One region of the Stutzerimonas sp. FeSN7 genome, then DNA from elsewhere that is predicted to be linked to it. Evidence: predicted binding sites of a transcription regulator. Region 1 holds the regulator's gene; each other region holds the start of a gene.
The links. Region 1 encodes LexA, which represses DNA repair genes until DNA is damaged. Its sites were predicted from a motif close to CTGTNTNNNNANACAG; they were not measured.
Positions count from the first base shown of each region.

Region 2: the regulator LexA is predicted to act here: its motif matches at 3,056-3,071, upstream of recN (DNA repair protein RecN).
Region 3: the regulator LexA is predicted to act here: its motif matches at 4,618-4,633, upstream of imuA (translesion DNA synthesis-associated protein ImuA).

Region 1 is NZ_JARPMN010000001.1:2,694,721-2,702,174, forward strand. It holds gene P5703_RS12595 (penicillin acylase family protein) at 1-716, opposite strand, end outside; gene P5703_RS12600 (DUF2489 domain-containing protein) at 787-1,248, opposite strand; gene P5703_RS12605 (SEC-C metal-binding domain-containing protein) at 1,256-1,444, opposite strand; gene P5703_RS12610 (LEA/WHy family protein) at 1,452-1,949, opposite strand; gene P5703_RS12615 (S-methyl-5'-thioinosine phosphorylase) at 2,096-2,833, opposite strand; gene nagZ (beta-N-acetylhexosaminidase) at 2,858-3,856, opposite strand; gene P5703_RS12625 (L,D-transpeptidase) at 3,871-4,395, opposite strand; gene P5703_RS12630 (TetR/AcrR family transcriptional regulator) at 4,435-5,142, opposite strand; gene lexA (transcriptional repressor LexA) at 5,343-5,951, shown strand; gene sulA (SOS-induced cell division inhibitor SulA) at 5,962-6,441, shown strand; gene P5703_RS12645 (hypothetical protein) at 6,505-6,741, opposite strand; gene P5703_RS12650 (DMT family transporter) at 6,946-7,454, shown strand, end outside.
Region 2 is NZ_JARPMN010000001.1:716,837-724,290, forward strand. It holds gene P5703_RS03245 (RnfH family protein) at 1-241, shown strand, start outside; gene P5703_RS03250 (outer membrane protein assembly factor BamE) at 282-794, opposite strand; gene fur (ferric iron uptake transcriptional regulator) at 890-1,294, shown strand; gene recN (DNA repair protein RecN) at 1,358-3,031, opposite strand; gene grpE (nucleotide exchange factor GrpE) at 3,233-3,802, shown strand; gene dnaK (molecular chaperone DnaK) at 3,901-5,814, shown strand; gene dnaJ (molecular chaperone DnaJ) at 5,938-7,068, shown strand; gene dapB (4-hydroxy-tetrahydrodipicolinate reductase) at 7,150-7,454, shown strand, end outside.
Region 3 is NZ_JARPMN010000001.1:1,754,036-1,761,489, forward strand. It holds gene P5703_RS08255 (error-prone DNA polymerase) at 1-2,561, opposite strand, end outside; gene P5703_RS08260 (Y-family DNA polymerase) at 2,558-3,970, opposite strand; gene imuA (translesion DNA synthesis-associated protein ImuA) at 3,979-4,596, opposite strand; gene mtnA (S-methyl-5-thioribose-1-phosphate isomerase) at 4,938-6,014, shown strand; gene gyrA (DNA gyrase subunit A) at 6,226-7,454, shown strand, end outside.

The sequences.
Region 1 (7,454 bases):
ACATTGCCACCCAGCTTCAAGCCCTTGAGCTTGTCCACCTCGTCGAACGGCAACACCTCGTCCGGGTAGATGGGCAACAGCCAGGCCAGCTTGTCGCTACCCACTTTCTGTGCCATCAGCAACGCGGCGACCTCTTCCTGCAGGTTCTGCGAAAGGCCGAAATTGAGCAGACAGAACACCAGCACCGAATCCTCGGGCTTCCAGTACTCCGGCTTGTAGCCGGACTCGGCGAGGTCCATCGGCAGTTTGTCGCGATGGCGATACAGGTAGGCGTTCACGCCACGGGCGTACACCTCGAAGAACTTTTTCATCCTCGGCGAGGATTCACGGTACAGCAGCTCGGCGCTCTGGCGCAGATTGACCGCCCGCATGAAACGGTCGGTTTCCAGCACCCCGGGGCCGACCATTTCCGCCAGGCGGCCCTGGGCCATCAACCGCAGGCTGACCATCTGGCTCAGTCGGTCGGTGGCGTGGACGTATCCCATGGCAAACAGCGCATCGTGAAACGACGAGGTTTCGATCAGCGGCATGCCCATGGAATTGCGCCGGATGCTCGCACTGCCCGCCAGTCCGGTCAGCGGTTGAATGCCCTGTGCCGGCGGCAGACTGGCGCTGTAGCGGTTATCGAGATAGGCCTGACAACCGCCGAGGCCGGCCAGGCCGAGCGCGGCCCCCAGCGTCAGGCGAACCAGGGCGTACGGCAGACGCAGAGACATCGAAGACTCCTGTGCGGGCTTGGCGAGGATGGTGCTAACAGATTAGAGGGCGTACGGCGAAGAAGGTCGGTCAGGCCGCGTCGCGCGATTTTGGCAGAGCCTCGTCGAGCAGCCAACGGGCCGAGCGGCGCGCCTCTGCCTTGTGCCGCAGTTCCAGCGCGCTGAACTGCGCTTCGTGGCGACGGCGCTCGCTCTTGTCCAGGGCCTTCCAGGCAGCATGGGTCGGCACCTGTTCGGTGGCCTCAAACAACTGCTGGAACACCTGACAGCGCGGATGTTGCCCGAGCTCGGCGTCGTAATTGTCGAGCAGCACCTTGATGCGGATGGCGCCCTCGATGAGCGGCAGCTGCTCGTCCAGCAGACAGCTGGCGAGAATCCGCAGATCCTCCGCCAGCGCCGTCTGCTGTTTTTCCTTCAGCTCGGCCTGCTGCCGTTCATTGCGCCAGACACGGCGCCAGAGATACAGCGCATAGCCCGCCAGCGCGGCGATCAGCAGCGTGGCGGCGGCGAACAGGCTCATGGAAAGTGTCATGACAGGCTCAGGCGCCGTGGCACTTCTTGTATTTCTTCTGGCTGCCGCAAGGGCACGGGTCGTTGCGTCCGACGTCCTTCAGCGGATTACGCACCGGCTCGTGGCCATGATTGCAATGCGGACCGTGAACGTGGTGATGGTCATGGTCGTGATCGTGGTTGCAGTCGGGACCATGCACATGGGGCTCGTGACTCATCTGGGTACTACTCCGGAATAAAGTTGCCCGGGATTATCTCGCCATTGCTGGAAATGTGCACGCGTCGCCCGGCCATCAGCCCGGTCTTGAGCTCGCCGGCCAGTCGGTAGTTGATCGGCCGATCCGGCTTTTCCAGCAGCCGCACGATGTACTTCATGTGCCGCCACAGGTTGGTATGCACCGGCACTTCGTAATATTCGAAGCTGTTGGCGGGAACGGTCAGCCAACCGCTGGACTCGCCGCTGGCCAGCTCCACGTCGTTGAGATGGACGGTGTAGATGAGGCCGCGTACAGGCAGGCTGCGATCGTTGGGGTTGTCGATGCGAAAACGCAGCATGAACTGCTGTTCCAGCAGCCGCGCCTTGATGATATCGACCTTGGTGAGTTCGACTTTCGGGTCCTTGAAGTTACCCGAGAACCAGGTCGAACAACCGGCCAGGCCGCCAAGCAGCGTCAGCAACACGACCGTTCTTAGAATTCTTATTGTGTGTGCCTGGCAAGACATTCCGGTACTCCAAAGGACGGCCAAGTGTAGCAAGCAGCATCTTCACCGCAATGGGGTGCCGCCGCAAAAATACCAGTCTCAGGCCGCATTATGACAACGTCGTGGCAGGCAGCCGCCCGGACCGCGCGCACCTGCCTGAAGAGCAGTCAACCGGCCAGCATCCGCGCCAGGACCAGTCGGGCCTTGCCGATGCCCGCGGCGAGTGCCGCCTCGATCTGCGCCATGGTGATCACCCCGCTCGCCTTGCCCGCAGCCGGATTGACCACCAGCGCCAGGCAGGCGTACGGCAGTTCCAGCTCGCGGGCCAGAGCCGCCTCGGGCATGCCGGTCATGCCCACGATGTCGCATCCGTCGCGCTCCATCCGAACGATTTCCGCCACGGTTTCCAGGCGCGGGCCCTGGGTGCAGCCGTAAACACCGTGACTGCTGAAGGCGAAACCCTCTGCCGCCAGCGCGCCGATCAGTCGTTCGCGCAGCGCTTCGTCGTACGGGTAGCTGAAATCGATATGCGTCACATGATCGATGTCACCCTCGAAGAAGGTCTGCTCACGACCATAGGTGTAATCGATGATCTGGTGCGGCACGCAGAAATGTCCGGACCCCATCGCCGCTTGAATGCCACCCACTGCATTGACCGCGAGCACCGCGTCAGCGCCCGCCTGCTTCAATGCCCAAAGGTTGGCGCGATAGTTCACCTGGTGAGGCGGCACACGATGCGGATGGCCGTGCCGCGCAAGAAACAGCACCTCGCGACCGCCATACTCGCCCCGCATGATTTCCGCAGAGGGACGTCCATAGGGCGTATCGATCAGCTGTGCGCGGTGCAGCTTGAAGCCGGTCAACTGGGTCAGGCCGGTGCCGCCGATGATGGCATGGACAGTCATGGGGATTCCTTGAAAAGAGAAGGATCAGTCAATCAGATCGGCAGCCTTCAGCGCGCCGATGGCGTCCAGCCAGCGAGGGTTCTGCTTGTAGTCCGCCGGGCAGCCCGCCCGGCCACGCATTCCCGCCAGCGCGGTCGACGGCGTCACCTTCAAGCGCTGCAGCGCAGTCAGCGCCAGCTCTGCGGCCCCACGATCGTTGCAGACCAGCCCCATGTCGCAACCAGCGCCCAGAGCGGATTCGATCCGCTGCGCCGCGTCGCCTGCGACATGCGCCCCGGCCATCGAGAGATCGTCGCTGAAGATCACGCCTTTGAAGCCCAACTCAATGCGCAGGATGTCCTGCAACCAGCGTCGGGAAAAACCGGCGGGCTGCTCGTCGACCTGAGGATAGATGACATGCGCCGGCATGATCGCATCGAGCGTGCCACTCAGCGCCATAAAGGGAATCAGATCACAGCGGCGCAGCTCGTCGAGGCTGCGCTCATCCACCGGTATCGCGACATGCGAATCGGCCTCGGCCCAGCCGTGCCCGGGGAAGTGCTTGCCAGTGGCGGCCATGCCGGCGGCATGCATGCCGCGAATAAAGGCGTCGATCAGCGTCACCGCGACCTGCGGGTCACCCTCGAAGGCGCGTGCGCCTACCACCGCGCTGCGCTGATGATCCAGATCGAGAACCGGCGCGAAGCTGAAATCCAGGCCCACTGCAAGCACCTCGCTGGCCATGACCCAGCCACAGGCTTCGGCCAGCCTGGGAGCGTCGGTGCAACGCGCCAGTTCGCGCATTGCCGGAAGCCGCACGAAACCCTGGCGCAGCCGCTGCACGCGGCCGCCTTCCTGATCCACCGCCAGCAGCAGATCGGGGCGCACGGCGCGGATCGCACGGCACAGTTCCTCCACCTGTCGCGGAGACTCGATATTGCGAGCGAACAGAATGAGCCCACCCACTTCGGGTTGGCGCAGCAGGTGCCGATCCTCGGCAGTCAGCCAGGTACCGGCGATGTCCAGCATCAATGAACCGTGCATACAGACGCAGATCCTTATTCGAGTTCAGCGGCAGCCCAGCTCGGGCAAGGTGCCTCGGTGATGCGCACCTGACAGTGAGGCGGCACCCTGGGGAAAAGTTGCAGCAGATCGGCATTGCGCATACGCACGCAACCGTGGGAAAGCGGCACACTCATAGGTTCGCAATCGGGCGCGCCGTGGATGTAGATGTAGCGGCGGAACGTGTCGACCTGCCCCATCCGGTTGACGCCCGGCTCGCAACCGCTGAGCCAGAGGATGCGGGTCAGGATCCAGTCGCGCCCGGGAAACACCGCATGCAGCTCGGGTGTCCAGATTTCACCGGTCCAGCGCCGCCCGCGCAACACCGCCCCCTCGGGCAGGCCATCACCGATGCGCGCACGCACCTGATGCACGCCGCGCGGTGTACAGCCGGAACCATTCTGTTCGCCGACACCGTTACGAGCGGTGGACACCGGAAAGCGCAGACGCAGCTGCCCGCCGGCAAAGCCATAAAGCTGCTGGTCAGCGACGGAGATATGCAGAAGATCGAGAAAGGCCATGGGCGGCTAGCTTAGCCGATCACCCGGCAGGCTTGTAGCTCAAGCCTTCGCCGGGATGGCCACGGCGTTGCGCCGCGCGATCGGTTGCGCCGCCGCCAGGGTATTGTCATCGATACCGCTGTCGGCACGCATGCCGGCGGCCAGGAACGGCACCATCATACGCATCACCTGCTCGATGGAAGTCCGAACGCCGAAATCGTTCTCGGAGATCGCACGCAGCGCCTTGATACCGGACATGCTGAATGCCGCAGCCCCGAGCATGAAGTGCACGCGCCAGAACAGCTCGATGGGCGGAATGGCCGGCGCGGCGTCGTGAACCTTGAGCATGTAACGACGGAACACCTTGCCGTACATGTCTTCCAGGTAGCGCCGCAGGTGGCCCTGGCTCTGACTGAAGGACAAGCCCAGCAGGCGCATGAAGATCGACAGGTCGTCGCCGCTACGCGGCTTGACCGCCAATGCCTGCTCCACGAGGATTTCCAGGAGCTCCTCGAGCGTGTCCTTCTTGTCGGTGAGCGCCTCGCGGCGATCCAGCTCACGCTCCAGGCTGGCACAGAACGGCCCGAGGAAACGCGAGAACACCGCCTGGATGAGCGCCTTCTTCGAACCGAAGTGATAGTTGACCGCCGCGAGGTTGACCCCAGCCTTGCTGGTGATCAGACGAAGCGAGGTCTCGGCGAAGCCTTTTTCCGCGAACAGCTGTTCCGCTGCATCAAGAATGCGCTCAACTGTTTCCGACTGCGCCATGCCCCCTCCGAAAGACAAACAACTGTTTGAAACTTACGTTTCACCGACCGGCAAGTCAACCACGAAACGCCGCATGGCACTAGCGTCATTGTCGCAGACGCACTGCCCAGCGCGCCGGCTGACCCGACATGAAACATTCATTGCCAAGGCCGGATCACTGTATATAATCCCAGTCACTGTATAAAAGAACAGAGACCGACATGATCAAGCTGACGCCTCGCCAGACGGAAATCCTCGCCTTCATCAAGCGCTGCCTGGAAGACAACGGTTATCCGCCAACCCGCGCGGAGATCGCTCAGGAGCTCGGCTTCAAGTCGCCCAATGCCGCGGAGGAGCACCTCAAGGCGCTCGCCCGCAAAGGCGCCATCGAGATGACGCCCGGCGCCTCCCGCGGGATACGTATTCCCGACTTCGAGCCCGCACCTGCCGAAACCGGCTTGCCCATCATCGGCCGCGTCGCTGCTGGCGCACCGATACTGGCCCAGCAGCATGTCGAGGAATCCTGCCAGATCAGCCCCGCCTTTTTCCATCCGCGCGCCGATTATCTGCTGCGTGTGCACGGCATGAGCATGAAGGACATCGGCATTTACGACGGTGACCTGCTGGCCGTGCACACCACCCGTGAGGCCCGCAACGGCCAGATCGTGGTGGCGCGGGTCGGCGATGAGGTGACCGTCAAGCGTTTCAAGCGCGACGGCAAGAAGGTCTGGCTGCTGGCGGAGAACGCGGAATTCGCCCCCATCGAAGTCGACCTCGAACATCAGGAATTGGTCATCGAAGGCTTGAGTGTCGGCGTCATACGCCGCTGAGGAGAAGGTTATGCAGTACCAGACCAGCACTTCCCGGCCCCAGCTATCGCTGTTCGACGGTGTCATCGCACAAAGCCTGGCACCGTTCGGCAGCCTTGCACCGCGCAGCAAAGCCGAGCAGGAGAAAAAGGATCACCTGAGCGAGTTGAGCCTCAGCGGCAGCAGTCAGCACTGCCATCTGCTGCTCACGCCGATCCTGCGCGAACTCGGCGACGCGACGGACAGCCGCTGGCTGACACTGATCGCGCCGCCCGCCTTCCTTTCACAGAGCTTCCTGCGCAAGTGCGGCCTGAACCGCGAGCGCATCATCCTGCTGCAACCACGCAACACGGAAGGCGCGCTGGAACTCGCGTGCAAGGCGCTGGCGTCCGGCTGCAGCCATACCGTCATCAGCTGGCTCGGTCAGATCGACGACGCGACACGCAGCAAGCTGCGCAACGCCGCCAGCCTGGGCGAGGCGCAGAGCCTGAATATTCGTCTGGGTTGTTGAGTGGCGGGCACAGGGACGTGCTGCCTGTTGTGAAGTGAAGGTCGAGCCCCGGAGCAGCTGCGCTCAGTGCAGAACGCGCGGCTCTTCTGCATCGTGGTCGAAATCGCCTTCTGTCATCCGACCCGCCATCTGAACGCCAACATTGAACATCGCCTTGGCAATCTCCACATGCTGCCCCTGCAGGAAGAGCTTGGCGTCGTCGGAAAAGTCGAGCGTGACCAACACCTCTTCGTCCTCGGCACGACGAAGCACGATGCGCCCGTCTGGTAGCTCGACGATTTCCAGAAAAGATGTAGGCATGGATCAGCTCCGCGTGAAAGGCCGCCATTGTAGCAGCCGGTCGCCGTCGCGGCAGCCTTTGGCGCTTCAGGCCACCAGTCCGGCGCGTTGCTGGGCGCACACCTCGTGCGTTGCGCCCCGAAATGACGTGCCCAAGGCGGATCGGCAACGTAGCATGCGCTGAAAAAAGCGCGCGCACCTCTGCGCCGGGACAAGGAATCGTGCATGACCACCCGCACCTTGCTGCTCACCGCTCTGGCCATGCTGGCGTTCGCCGGCAACTCGATCCTCTGCCGGATCGCGCTGCGGGACACCGCCATCGATCCAGCCAGCTTCACCGGCCTGCGGATAGTCGCCGGAGCGCTCACCCTCTGGCTGCTGTTGCGCGCCGACAGGACCGACCAGCCTCTGGGGGGCGACTGGGTCGGTGCCATGGCGCTGTTCGTCTACGCGGCCTGCTTTTCCTTTGCCTATATCGACCTGGACGCCGGCGCCGGCGCACTGCTGCTGTTCGGTGCCGTACAGCTGAGCATGCTTGCCTGGGGCTTGCTGAGAGGCGAGCGTTTCAGCGCCGGGCAGCTCGCCGGCCTGCTGCTGGCGGTCAGTGGATTGGTGATCCTGCTGCTCCCGGGGAGCAGCACCCCGCCCTTGGATGGCGCTTTGCTGATGATCCTGTCCGGCATCGCCTGGGGCGTCTATTCGCTCCGTGGACGTGGTGCAGCCACACCGCTTGC
Region 2 (7,454 bases), 2.0 Mb from region 1:
GCCAGCCGGCACTACCGTCCGCGAGGCCGCACTGCGTTCCGGGCTGGATGCGCATTTCCCCGGTCTCGATCTCGCCAGCGCGCCGTTGGGAATCTTCGGCAAGGCCGTGCCCAAGCCTGAAGAGCGCGTGCTGGAAGAGGGCGAGCGCGTCGAGATCTACCGGCCGCTGATCGCCGATCCGAAGGAAGTCCGCAAGCAGCGTGCGGCGAAAGCGGCGAAGAACAAGGCAGAGGATGCTTGAACGCTAGATAGCAAAACGCCCGGACTCGCCGGGCGTTTTTTCATTCGGTTTCCAGTGGTTCTGGAATCGGTACCGGAACGGCTTCCGCTTCGTCCACTTCGCGCTGAATCTGCTCCAGCAGCGATCCCGGCGCCGGGCGCTCTTCCGGTTGGCGGGGCGTGGCTGCGGGCGCGCTCGGCGCATGGGGTTGGCGACCGAGGATCTGTTCGTCACGGCTGACGCCAGGCATGAAATCGCCTGCCAGGCCGGCCAGCTGGTCGTTGGCATTGAACACCAGGCTCACGCGCTCCTGCTGGCGCTGACTGCCGCCGGGCTGAATGCTGTACAGATAATCCCAGCGGTTGGGATGGAAAGTGTCGGTGATCAGCGGGTTGCCCATGATAAACCGCACCTGCTGGCGGGTCATTCCAGGCCGCAACTGGTCTATCATGTCCTGCGTGACGACATTGCCCTGTTGAATGTCGACCTTGTAAACCCCGGGAAATGAACAACCGGCGAGTGCGAACAGACCCACGAGGGTGAGGCTGGCCAGCATGAGCTTGGTGTTTTGCATCGGTGGGTGACTTCCACTATCTTGGCTGGGCAAAGAACCCGGATCATACCCGTATTGAAGGAGGCTGCGAAACAGCAGCAGCGAGAAAGCCAACCATGGTTGAAAATAGCGAACTACGTAAAGCAGGTCTCAAGGTAACGCTGCCGCGGGTCAAGATCCTGCAGATGCTGGATACGACCGACCGTCGACACATGAGCGCCGAGGACGTCTACAAGGCGTTGATGGAGGCGGGCGAGGATGTCGGTCTGGCGACTGTCTATCGTGTGCTGACCCAGTTCGAGGCGGCCGGCCTGGTAGTTCGGCACAACTTCGATGGTGGTCATGCCGTCTTCGAGCTGGCCGATAGCGGGCATCACGACCACATGGTCTGCGTCGATACGGGCGATGTCATCGAGTTCTTCGACCAGGAAATCGAAAAACTGCAGAAAGAAATCGTCAAGCGTCACGGCTATGAGCTGGTGGATCACAACCTGGTGCTCTACGTGCGCAAGAAGGACTGATCCTCAATAGATGTTGAAAAGGCGGCCATGGGCCGCCTTTTTTTTTGCCGCTCTGCCTGGCGTTCAGGCCTGTGCGGAGGTGACCATCTGCCGGGCATGAGCCAGGGATTGTTCGGTCAGGTCGACGCCGCCGAGCATCCGGGCGATCTCCTCGACGCGCCCCGCCTGGTCCAGTTCGGTAACCGCCGTGCGGGTTTCGTCGGTACCGCGGGCCTTGTGCACGAACAGGTGGTGGTGTCCTTGCGCAGCCACCTGCGGCAGGTGTGTGACGGTCAGGACCTGGCCGCGCTCGCCGAGGCGGCGCAGTAGCTGCCCGACGATTTCCGCAGTGGGGCCGCCGATGCCGACATCAACTTCGTCGAACACTAGCGTCGGCACGCGCGAGGTTTGTGCCGTGATCACCTGGATCGCCAAGCTGATCCGTGACAGCTCGCCGCCCGACGCGACCTTGGCCAGCGGGCGCAGTGGCTGGCCAGGGTTGGCGCTGACCAGGAACTCCACCTGTTCCAGGCCGTAGGGCGTGTACTCGCCTTCTGCTGCCGGCTTGAGCTGTACGCTGAAGCGCCCGCCGGGCATGCCCAGGCGCTGGATTTCTGCCTCGACCGCGCTCGCCAGTTCTTCGGCGGCAGCCTGACGGTTGCGGCTCAGTTCGCCGGCTTTCTCCTCGTAGTGGCGAGCGTAGGCGGCCAGCTCTTCGCCGAGGCGCTCGACCGCTTCGTCATCGGCATTGAGGCCTTCCAGTTCTTCCAGCAGCTGCTGGTGCAGGTTGGGCAGTTCGCTCGGCTGTACGCGGTGCTTGCGCGCCAGGGTGTAGATGGTGTCCAGGCGCTCCTCCAGCATCTGCTGGCGTTCCGGATCGGCGTCGAAATGGTCGACGAAGCGATTGAGCTCACCGATCGCCTCTTCGACCTGGATTTGCGCGCTGGCGAGCAGGTTGACCGCTTCGCTCAGCGCCTGCGGCTGATTCTGGAAGGCGGTCAGCCGCTGCAGGCTGCTGGTCAGGGCGGAAAGCACGTTGCCGGCATCACTCTCGCTGCACAGCTCCATGACCTGGCGGCAGGCGCCGAGCAGCTGCTCGGCGTTGGCCAGGTTCTTGTGTTCCTGTTCGAGCTGCTCCAGTTCGTGCTCGCCGAGCGCGAGATTCTCCAGCTCTTCCAGCTGATAGCTGAGCAGCTGGTGGCGTGCGCGCTGCTCGTCGCTGCTGTTGCTCAGCCGTTCCAGGGTCTGGCGCGTCTGCCGCCAGCGCTGCGCGGCCAGTTGCACCTGGCGCGCCAGGTCCTGGCTGCCGCTGTACTCGTCGAGCAGGCGCCGGTGGGTGTCGGTCTTGAGCAGCGACTGGTGCTCGTGCTGGCTGTGAATATCGATCAGCAGTTCGCCCAGCGCCTTGAGGTCACCCTGCGGGCAGGGCGTGCCATTGATGTAGCCGCGCGAGCGGCCCTCGGCGGTGATCACTCGGCGCAGGATGCAGGGGCCTTCGCTGTCCATGTCGCGTTCGGCCAGCCAGGCGCGGGCGTCGGGGATGTCGTCCAGGTCGAAGCTGGCGAGGATGTCGGCCTTGTCCGCACCGATGCGCACCACGCTGCTGTCGGCCCGGTCGCCGAGGGTCAGGCCGAGGGCATCGAGCATGATCGATTTGCCCGCGCCGGTTTCACCGCTGATCACGCTCATGCCGCGTTTCAGCTCGAGGTCCAGGTGTTCGACGATGGCGTAGTTGTGAACCGACAGATGAACCAGCATGGCAAGGCTCCCGATTTTGCGTGGCTGGCTATTTATACAGTGGTTTTCCTGCTGCCCACAAGCGCAGACGGATGAATGTGCGGTCGCTCGTCATTTCGCCCGCTGCACATCGCCGCATACCCTTGAAGCCGGTTTTCGCGCCCCCATATAGCGGCACAAGCGCGGGCTTGCTGCCCGCTGATCGTACTGAGAGGAGGACCCATGGCCGACGAGCAGAACCTGGATAACCAGAACCCGGAAACGCCAGAGCAATCGCAAGCAGACGTAGCCGAGGATCTGGCAGCCCGCGTGCAATCGCTGGAGGAGCAGCTGGCGGCCGCGCAGGATCAGTCGCTGCGCGTGGCGGCAGAGCTGCAGAACATCCGTCGGCGTGCCGAGCAGGATGTCGAGAAGGCGCACAAGTTCGCGCTGGAAAAGTTCGCCGGTGACCTGCTAGCCGTCGCCGACAGCCTGGAGCGCGGTCTCGAGCTGTCGAACCCGGATGACGAGGCGGTCAAGCCGATGCGCGAAGGCGTCGAGCTTACCCTCAAGCTGCTGCTCGACACCCTTGCCCGTCATCAGCTGGAGCAGCTGGATCCGCACGGCGAGCCGTTCAATCCCGAGCATCACCAGGCCATGGCGATGGAGGAGAGCACTCACGTCGAGCCGGGCAGCGTGCTCAAGGTGTTCCAGAAAGGTTATCTGCTCAACGGGCGCCTGTTGCGTCCGGCGATGGTGGTGGTCAGCAAGGCGCCCGCCGACGCGCCGCCTTCTATCGATGAGAAGGCTTGAAATCGGCATACCCATCCCCATCTGGTAGCCAAGCGTTTTTGTGTTACCCGCAGCCGGTAGACAGGCGCGGATCAATCGAAATTTGGAGAGCGAATTAAATGGGCAAGATCATCGGTATCGACCTGGGGACCACCAACTCCTGTGTCTCCATCATGGAAAACGGCAACGTCAAGGTCATCGAGAACGCCGAAGGCGGACGCACCACGCCGTCCATCATCGCCTACACCAACGATGGCGAGACGCTGGTCGGTCAGTCGGCCAAGCGCCAGGCAGTCACCAACCCGCAGAACACTCTGTACGCGGTCAAGCGCTTGATCGGCCGCCGTTTCGAAGAAGATGTCGTGCAGAAGGACATCAAGATGGTGCCCTACACCATCGTCAAGGCCGATAACGGTGATGCCTGGGTGGAAGTGAAGGGCCAGAAGATGGCGCCTCCGCAGATTTCTGCCGAAGTGTTGAAGAAGATGAAGAAGACCGCCGAGGATTACCTGGGCGAGTCGGTCACCGAAGCGGTCATCACCGTGCCGGCCTACTTCAACGACAGCCAGCGTCAGGCTACCAAGGACGCCGGTCGCATCGCCGGTCTGGACGTCAAGCGCATCATCAACGAGCCGACCGCGGCCGCGCTGGCCTATGGCATGGACAAGGCCAAGGGCGACCACACCGTGATCGTCTATGACCTGGGTGGCGGTACCTTCGACGTGTCGGTGATCGAGATCGCCGAGGTAGACGGCGAGCACCAGTTCGAGGTGCTGGCTACCAATGGTGACACCTTCCTCGGTGGCGAAGACTTCGACATCCGCCTGATCGACTACCTCGTCGACGAATTCAAGAAAGAAACCGGCATGAACCTCAAGGGCGACCCGCTGGCCATGCAGCGCCTGAAGGAAGCTGCCGAGAAGGCGAAGATCGAGCTGTCCTCGAGCCAGCAGACCGACGTCAACCTGCCGTACATCACGGCTGACGCGTCCGGTCCGAAGCACCTGAACGTGAAGATCTCCCGCGCCAAGCTGGAGTCGTTGGTCGAGGATCTGGTCGAGCGCACCATCGAGCCGTGCCGCATCGCGCTGAAGGATGCCGGCATCGATGTGTCGAAGATCAATGACGTGATCCTGGTCGGTGGCCAGACCCGCATGCCGCTGGTGCAGCAGAAAGTCGCCGAGTTCTTCGGCAAGGAAGCGCGCAAGGACGTCAACCCGGACGAAGCCGTGGCCATGGGTGCTGCCATCCAGGGCGCCGTGCTGGCGGGCGACGTCAAGGACGTGCTGCTGCTCGACGTTTCCCCGCTGACCCTGGGTATCGAGACGCTGGGCGGCGTGATGACTCCGCTGATCGAGAAGAACACCACCATCCCGACCAAGAAGTCGCAGGTGTTCTCCACTGCCGACGACAACCAGAGCGCCGTGACCATTCACGTGCTGCAGGGTGAGCGTAAGCAGGCTGCGCAGAACAAGTCGCTGGGTCGCTTCGATCTGGCCGAGATTCCGCCGGCCCCGCGCGGCATGCCGCAGATCGAAGTCACCTTCGATATCGACGCCAACGGCATTCTGCACGTGTCCGCCAAGGACAAGGCCACTGGCAAGCAGCAGTCCATCGTGATCAAGGCCAACTCCGGTCTGTCGGAGGAGGAAATCGAGCAGATGGTGCGCGACGCCGAGGCCAATGCCGAGGAAGACCGCAAGTTCGAGGAGCTGGCTACCGCACGCAACCAGGGCGATCAGCTGGTGCACGCCACCCGCAAGATGCTCACCGAGGCCGGCGACAAGGCCAGCGACGATGACAAGGCTGCGATCGAGAAGGCGCTCAGCGAGCTGGAGCTGGCCATCAAGGGCGACGACAAGGCTGCGATCGAAGCGAAGATCGCTGCGGTGTCCCAGGCCTCCACTCCGGTTGCGCAGAAGATGTACGCCGAGCAGGCTCAGGCCGGTGAAGGTCAGCCCGCAGGTGAGCAGGCGAAGCCGGGCGACGACGTGGTCGACGCCGAGTTCGAAGAGGTCAAGGACAACAAGTAAGCCCCGGCTTGCTTCCGCTCCAGCCCGCCCTCGACGTCGTCGGGGCGGGCAAGACCGCCACGCGGGGGCTTGCTCCCGCGTCGGCGTGTCTGGAAGGCATGAAATTGAGGGTTCAGGATAGTTATGGCCAAACGCGATTTTTACGAGGTGCTGGGCGTTGAGCGCGGTGCCAGCGAGGCGGAGCTGAAAAAGGCTTACCGCCGCCTCGCCATGAAGCATCACCCCGACCGCAATCCGGGTGACAAGGCGGCGGAGGAAGCCTTCAAGGAGGCCAATGAGGCCTACGAGGTGCTTTCCGACCCGAGCAAGCGGGCTGCCTACGATCAGTACGGGCACGCCGGCGTCGATCCGCAGATGGGCGCCGGGGCAGGTGGAGCCGGTTACGGCGGCGCCAACTTCTCCGACATCTTCGGCGATGTATTCAGCGATTTCTTCAGTGGCGGTCGTGGCGGCTCCCGCGGTGGCGCTCAGCGCGGCAGCGACCTGCGCTACACGCTGGAGCTCGATCTGGAAGAGGCTGTGCGCGGTACCACCGTGACCATTCGCGTGCCGACCCTGGTCGAATGCAAGACCTGTGACGGCTCCGGGGCGAAGAAGGGTACCAGTCCGGTGACCTGTACCACCTGTGGCGGCATCGGCCAGGTGCGCATGCAGCAGGGTTTCTTCTCGGTACAGCAGACCTGCCCGCGCTGTCATGGCAGCGGCAAGATGATTTCCGACCCTTGCGGCAGCTGCCACGGCCAGGGTCGCGTCGAAGAGCAGAAGACGCTCTCGGTCAAGGTGCCGCCGGGCGTCGATACCGGCGACCGCATTCGCCTGTCTGGTGAGGGCGAGGCGGGCACTCAGGGCGGTCCGGCTGGTGATCTGTATGTAGTGGTCAACGTGCGCGAGCACGCGATCTTCCAGCGTGACGGCAAGCACCTGTACTGCGAGGTGCCGATCAGCTTCGCCGATGCGGCGCTGGGTGGTGAGCTCGAGGTGCCGACGCTGGATGGTCGGGTCAAGCTGAAGATCCCGGAAGGCACCCAGACCGGCAAGCAGTTCCGCCTGCGCGGTAAGGGTGTGGCGCCGGTGCGCGGTGGCGCAGCGGGCGATCTGATGTGTCGCGTCGTGGTTGAAACGCCGGTCAACCTGAGCAAGCGCCAGCGCGAGATGCTCGAGGAGTTCCGCGGCACGCTACAGGGCGACACCTCCCATTCACCCAAGGCCAGCGGCTGGTTCGAGGGTGTGAAGCGCTTTTTCGGTGATGTTTGAGTCGAACTGAGGGCTTGAGGTCCGGTGCCTGGTGCATCGGCCTCGCGCTCGGTTTCCGGCTTGCAGCTTGGAGCTGATGCTATGCGACGTATTGCAGTGACGGGCGCCGCCGGGCGCATGGGCAAGACCCTGATCGAGGCGGTGCAGCAGACTGGCGGCGTCGCCGGTCTGACCGCTGCCATCGATCGGCCGGACAGTACCCTGGTGGGTGCTGATGCCGGCGAACTGGCCGCCATCGGGCGGCTGGGCGTGCCGCTGACGGGAGATGTCGGCAAGGCCGTCGACGAGTTCGACGTGCTGATCGACTTCACCCACCCTTCGGTGACGCTGAAGAACCTGGAGGTCTGCCGGCGCGCCGGCAAGGCCATGGTGATCGGTACCACCGG
Region 3 (7,454 bases), 940 kb from region 1:
CGATGGCCGGCCAGGCCGCGGAGGGCGCCGGCATCGGCGAGCTGCTCGCGCGCACGCGGTTCGAGCTCGGCGCGAAGGCACAGGTCATGGATATCTGTGAATGGCTGGCGTTGGCGTGCGGCTTCGATGCGCTGGGCATCGGCTTCCCGAAAGCCGCGCACCATGCGTAGCCCCAGGCGGATGGCCGGCTGTGCCTGGCGGCTTGGCTCGAGGCTGCAATCCCAGCCGCTGTGGCGAACGTCCACCGGGCGGATTTCCAGCCGGTGGCGACGGGCGTCCTGGAGAATCTGGTCAGGGTTGTAGAAGCCCATCGGCCAGCTGTTGATCAGGGCGCAGGCAAATGCAGCCGGCTCGTGGCGTTTCAGCCAGCAGCTGGCATAGGTGAGCAGGGCAAAACTCGCCGCGTGTGATTCGGGAAAACCGTAGCTGCCGAACCCTTTGATCTGCTCGAAGATCCGCGCGATGAAATCGGGCTGGTAGCCTTTGGCGAGCATTCGCTCGGTCAGTCGCACGCGGTGGGGTTCCAGGCTGCCGTGACGCTTCCAGGCGGCCATGGCACGGCGCAGCTTGTCGGCCTCGTCTGGAGTGTATTCGGCCGCCACGATCGCCAGTTCCATCACCTGTTCCTGAAAAAGGGGCACGCCAAGGGTGCGCTCGAACACCGGTTTCAGTTCTTCGGACGGGTAATCCACCTCTTCTTCCTTGTTACGTCGGCGCAGGTAGGGATGCACCATGTCGCCCTGGATCGGTCCGGGGCGGACGATGGCGACCTGGATGACCAGGTCGTAGAAGGTCTTCGGGCGCAGGCGTGGCAGCATGGCCATCTGTGCACGTGATTCGATCTGGAACACGCCGATCGTATCGGCCCGACTGATCATCTCGTAGGTGGGCTTGTCCTCCGCGGGCAGCGTGGCGATGGTCCAGCGCGTGCCGCGATAGTGTTCGATCAGGTCGAAACAGCGACGTATCGCGCTGAGCATGCCCAATGCCAGCACGTCGACCTTGAGCAGACCGACCGCATCGAGGTCGTCCTTGTCCCACTGGATCACCGTGCGGTCGGCCATGCTGGCATTCTCGATCGGCACCAGGGTGTCGAGCGGCTGTTCGGAGATCACGAAGCCGCCAGGGTGCTGGGACAGGTGACGGGGAAAGCCGATAAGCGCATCGGTCAGCACCAGGACCCGGCGCAGAATCGGATTGTCCGGGTCGAAGCCGGCCTCGCGCAGTCGCGAGTCGTCGGGTATGTGCTCACTCCAGCGTCCACAGCAGCCGGCCAGGGCGTTGATCTGGTCCGGCGGCAGGCCCAGCGCCTTGGCGACATCCCGCAGGGCGCCGGTGGCGCGGTAGCTGCTGGCGACGGCGGTGAGGGCGGCGCGATTACGCCCGTAGCGCTGAAAGACGTACTGGATGACCTCCTCGCGGCGGTCGTGCTCGAAATCCACGTCGATATCGGGTGGCTCGTTGCGCTCGCGGGAGAGGAAACGCTCGAACAACAGTTTGCTGCGCACCGGGTCGAGTTCGGTGATGCCCAGTACGAAGCAGACGCTCGAATTGGCCGCCGAGCCCCGACCCTGGCAGAGAATGCCCCGCTCGCGGGCGAAGCGAACGATGTCATGCACGGTCAGGAAATAGCTTTCGTAATGCAGGTCGCCGATCAGCGCCAGTTCATGTTCGAGCTGCGCGCGGGCCTTTTCCGGGATGCCGTCCGGCCAGCGCCAGCGTGCGCCATCCTCGACCAGCTTGCGCAACCATGAGGTGGAGTCATGTCCAGGCGGGACCAGTTCGTGGGGGTAGTGATATTTCAGCTGGTCGAGCTGGAAATGACAGCGCTGACTGATGCGAAGGGTTTCGCTGAGCAGTGCGGCCGGATAGAGCTGGGCCAGCTCCTCGCGCGACCGCAGGTGGCGTTCGCCATTGGGAAAGAGGTGGCATCCGGCCTCGGCGACCGGCAGATGGTGGCGGATGGCGGTCATGCAGTCCTGCAATGCCCGTCGACCGCGGGCATGCATGTGCACGTCGCCACAGGCCACGGCGGGTATGCCCAGGCGTGAAGCCTGGGTCAGGGATTGCCGCAGCTGCAGCGTGTCGTCCGGCCCTCGATGCAGTTCGATGCCGAGCCACAGCCGCTCGCGAAAACGCTCGAGCAGCCATCGACCGTCGGTGTCGGCGCCGGCGTGACCGGGCAGCCAGATCGCCAGCAGTCCCTCTAGCGATCCCTCGCTCAGGTCTTCGCGCAGCGCCTGGTAACGACCTTTCTCGGCCCTTCGGCGGGCACGGGTGATCAGCTGGCACAAGGCCTGGTAGCCGGTCAGGTTCTCCACCAGCAAGACCAGTTTGGGCCCGCCCTCGATCTGCACCTCGCTGCCGATGATCAGCGGCAGACCGGTGTCCTTCGAGGCCTGCCAGGCGCGCACGATACCGGCCAGGCTGCATTCGTCGGTGATCGCCAGAGCGTCATAGCCCTGGCGCTTGGCGCGCTCGAAGAGTTCGCGCGCGCTGGATGCACCCCGCTGGAAGCTGAAGTTGGACAGGCAGTGCAGCTCGGCGTATTCGGCGTTCATGCGAACCAGCCGTGCAGCAGCAGCGGCCCGCCGGTAAGGGCGCGAAACGCCCAACCCTGTTGGCCGGTAGTGGTTTGCACCCGATAGTAGTCGCGCCGCGCGTCGGCACCATCCCACCAGCCGGACTCGATGCGCTCGGGGCCAGCCAGGGTGAGCAGACCCTCTTCGCGCAAGGGCTGCGGGGTGTTCAGCAGCCAGCCGGGGCGCAAACCTGCTTGGGGCAAGGGTTCGGTGTGGGCGAGGCTGCTTTCCCGCCAGGCGCATTCCGGGCGGTGGTCCGCTCGTGCGCTCAGCGAGACTACGGCATTGTCGCCTAGTCGGGCGCGGAGGCGTTCGCGCAGTTGCTCCCAGGGCACATTCTGCTGCGGGCGCTCGTCGAACAAGGCCTGATGGGCCGGCGTGAAGGCTGGCAGATCACGAGCCAGCAGACGCACGGCCAGGACGGGGGCCGGCAGTTGCAGGTGCTCGAGGCGACCACGGGTGAGTTCGAACAGCATGGCGGGCTCGCGTTCGGTACTGAGCAGGCCGACCGGCACCTCGCTGTCGGGCAGGGTGCGATGTTCCAGGTACAGACTGAAACGCTGGACGCCGCTGTCCCGCCCGGCGAGAAAGGCGGCCAGGTCGGCGGTCAGTCTGCGCAATGGAAACAGCAGAGCCTGGTGGGACTCGACCTCGAAATTTAGTTCGATGCGGGTGTCGAAGACATCCGGCGGGCGGTAGAACTCCAGAGGCAGCGGCCGATGCCCGAGCAGGGTGTCGAGCTGGGCCAGCACTTCGGCCGGAAAGCGTCTGGCCAGGCTGTCGCGCGGCAGGGCGAGCATTTGATGAAGATGGCGCAGGCCCATGCGTACCAGCGATGTGCTGACTTCGCGGGGCAGGCCGAGGCGCTCGATCGGCAGTACCCCGAGCGCCTGATGCAGCGCGGCCGTATCGGTCACGGCCAGCCCGTCGTGGGCATTGGCGAGGATGCGCGCGGCCGCCGGGTTGGGTGCCAGGGTGATGCGGTGGCGGAAGCCCAGGGCCGTGAGCTCGTCGCGCAGACGCTTCTCGAATCGTGGCCAGGGGCCGAACAGGCCGAGACTGGAATGCACCTCCAGCAGCAAGCAGCGCGGGTAGTGCAGGCTGACCTGGGCACTGTAGCCGTAACCCCAGGCGGCCAGGAACTGCTGCCAGCGTTCGATCATCAGCGGGTCGTAATCGGCGGTGACGAAGTCGTGGGTCAATGCCTGGGCTGCGACCAGCGATTGCCCTGGCTTGAGGCCGAGCTTGCGGGCGGCCGCGTTGACGGCCTGCAACACGCGGCGCTGTGGCGGGCCGGCGAGCAGAACGAGTGGTGCGGCGGCATCGTCGCGGTGGCGCAGGATGCCGTCCATGGCCAGTTGCGGCAGCAGAATGCAGGCCCAGAGCATCGTCGCACCTATTGCCAGGCGCTGGCTGGTAGCGGCCGGGCCGGAGCCAGGCCGCCGCGGCACTTGATGACACGCAGCTGCACCGGCTGTGCTTCCAGGGTCAGGCGCAATGCCGCAGGCGACGGGTTTTCCGCTTCGCGCAGCGGGCGATAGGCAAAGGCCAGGGTCTGGCCGGTTTCGGCGGCTATCTGCAGACGTCGCAGGGCGCGGTCGTCGGCCTGTCGCGGCCAGCACAGCACGGCGGCGCAACTGCCGGAGCGCAGGCACTGTTCGGCGCTCCACAAGGCATCGCGGTCCTTGGCCTGGACGATGACCAGATGGCGCAGATCCACTCCAGCCGCAAGCCAGGCCTGGGGGCAGGGACGATGGGGCGGGGCGACCAGCACGACACGTTCGCCTGCGCTGGTCAGCCTGGCGAGCGTCGGCCACAGCAGGCGTAGCTCGCCGATCCCCGGGGCTGCGAAAAGGATTTCGCTGAGTGCCGAATCCGGCCAGCCGCCAGCGGGCAAGAGCGCATCCAGCATGGCATGTCCGGTCGGTTGGGCCGCCGTAGGAGATGCAACGGACTGGCCACGCCAGATGCGGCGAGCATCCAGCAGGCGGTCAAGGGCGACCACGGAAGACATGAAAAAAACATCCAAAAATTACTGTATATAGATACAGTATTAGGCTGTCATGCACTGGTCAAGCTGACCCGGATAGGCGCGCGCATTCGGCGATCTGGCGTCAGGGCGCGCGCCGCTATTCGATTGGAACTGACATGACCTAGGTATCAATAGCGTTGCTTGTGCTTGGAAAATCAGTGCATTAGCATTCGCGCCCGGGTTGCGACGGCCGAGGCGTCGCACCGCTGTTTCCCGGTCATATTTGATATAGAAGCCCGGTTCGCCCGCGATCCGGGCTTTTTCTTTGCTGTGCGGGGCGCATCATGGGTCCTGCTTCGACGAAGCTGAACGAGGGAAATACCGTGCGTGAGCGCCTGCTGGCTGCGGAAAAGGTGAAGTCGATCGAGTGGCATGGCGATCGCCTGAGCCTGCTCGATCAGCGCAAGCTGCCGACCGAAGAGGTCTGGCACAGTTGCGATTCTGCCGCTGCGGTCGCTGACGCCATTCGCGACATGGTCGTGCGCGGCGCGCCTGCCATCGGCATCAGTGCGGCCTATGCGCTGGTCCTGGCTGCTCGTACGCGCATGGCGGCCGGTGGTGATTGGCGGCAGGCGCTGGAGGAAGACGCCACGATCCTTGCCGCATCGCGTCCCACGGCGGTCAATCTGTTCTGGGCGCTGAATCAGATGCGCGAACGTCTCGAACGCCTCAAGCCAGGCGAGGATCCTTGCGCGGCGCTGGAGGCCCAGGCCATCTCGATACATGAGAGCGATCGGGAGGCCAATCTGGCCATGGCGCAGTTCGGTGTCGACCTCATTCGTCGCCATCAAGGCAATCCGCAGAACCTGCTTACTCACTGCAACACCGGTGCCCTGGCGACCGGCGGTTTCGGCACCGCGCTCGGTGTCATCCGCGCGGCGCATCTCGACGGGCTGGTGGAGCGCGTCTACGTGGACGAAACCCGCCCCTGGCTGCAGGGTTCTCGCCTGACTGCCTGGGAGCTGCTGGGCGATGGCGTGCCGGCCACGTTGAACGTCGATTCGGCGGCCGCCCATCTGATGAAGTCGCGCGGTATTTCCTGGGTGATCGTCGGGGCGGATCGCATCACCGCCAACGGCGATGTGGCGAACAAGATCGGCACCTACCAGCTTGCGGTGCTGGCGATGCATCACGGTGTGCGTTTCATGGTGGTGGCGCCCAGTTCGACCATCGACATGGCTCTGGAAAGCGGTGACGAGATCCTCCTCGAGGAGCGTGCCGGCAGCGAGCTGCTGGAGGTCAATGGCCAGCGTTTTGCCGCCGAGATCGAAGTTTTCAATCCCGTGTTCGACGTGACGCCGGCCGATCTCATCGATGCCATTGTCACCGAGAAGGGGGTGGTCGAGCGCCCGAACGCCGCGAAGATGACCGAATTGATGAACCGCAAGCGGTTGCACTGAAATCGCTGCCGACCTTGCGCGCCATCTCGATGGCTGCGCATGTCCTTCGCTCGGCAAGCTCTGCGAGGCTCCTGCCTGAGGGGCTCCAGGTTATTCCGCAAGGCTCGCTGGCTCGGTTTTGCTGTGCGCAAGGCTCAGCTTATGGCCGCCGTCTGTGTTACCATCCCGCGCTTATCGCAGGACCCTGCTGACTATAAGGAACCAGGCTTCCATGGGCGAACTGGCCAAAGAAATCCTCCCGGTCAATATCGAAGACGAGCTCAAGCAGTCCTACCTTGATTACGCCATGAGCGTGATCATCGGCCGTGCGCTGCCGGACGCGCGCGATGGCCTGAAACCGGTGCACCGTCGCGTGCTTTACGCCATGAGCGAGCTGGGCAACGACTGGAACAAGCCGTACAAGAAATCCGCCCGTGTGGTCGGTGACGTGATCGGTAAGTACCACCCGCACGGCGACTCCGCGGTGTACGACACCATCGTGCGTATGGCGCAGCCGTTCTCGCTGCGCTACATGCTGGTCGACGGTCAAGGCAACTTCGGCTCGGTCGATGGCGACAGTGCCGCGGCAATGCGTTACACCGAAGTGCGCATGGCCAAGCTGGCGCACGAGCTGCTGGCCGACCTGGACAAGGAAACCGTCGACTGGGTGCCCAACTATGATGGCACCGAGCAGATTCCGGCAGTCATGCCGACCAAGATCCCCAACCTGCTGGTCAACGGTTCCAGCGGTATCGCGGTCGGCATGGCCACCAACATTCCGCCGCACAACCTGGGCGAAGTCATCGATGGTTGCCTGGCTCTGATCGACAACGCCGATATCACCATCGATGAGCTGATGCAGTTCATTCCCGGCCCCGACTTCCCCACCGCGGGCATCATCAACGGTCGCGCCGGCATCATCGAGGCCTATCGCACCGGTCGTGGCCGCATTTATATCCGTGCGCGCGCCGATATCGAGGACATCGACAAGGTCGGCGGCCGTCAGCAGATCGTCATCACCGAGCTGCCGTATCAGCTGAACAAGGCGCGGCTGATCGAGAAGATCGCCGAGCTAGTGAAAGAGAAGAAGATCGAAGGCATCACCGAGCTGCGTGACGAGTCCGACAAGGACGGCATGCGTGTGGTCATCGAGCTGCGTCGTGGCGAAGTGCCGGAGGTGATCCTCAACAACCTCTATGCCCAGACCCAGCTGCAGAGCGTGTTCGGCATCAACGTGGTGGCGCTGGTCGATGGCCAGCCGCGCACGCTGAACCTCAAGGAACTGCTGGAAGCCTTCGTCCGTCACCGCCGCGAAGTCGTCACCCGGCGTACCGTGTACGAACTGCGCAAGGCGCGCGAGCGCGGGCACATCCTTGAAGGCCAGGCAGTTGCGCTGTCCAACATCGATCCGGTGATTGCCCTGATCAAGGCCTCGCCGACGCCGGCCGAAGCCAAGGATGC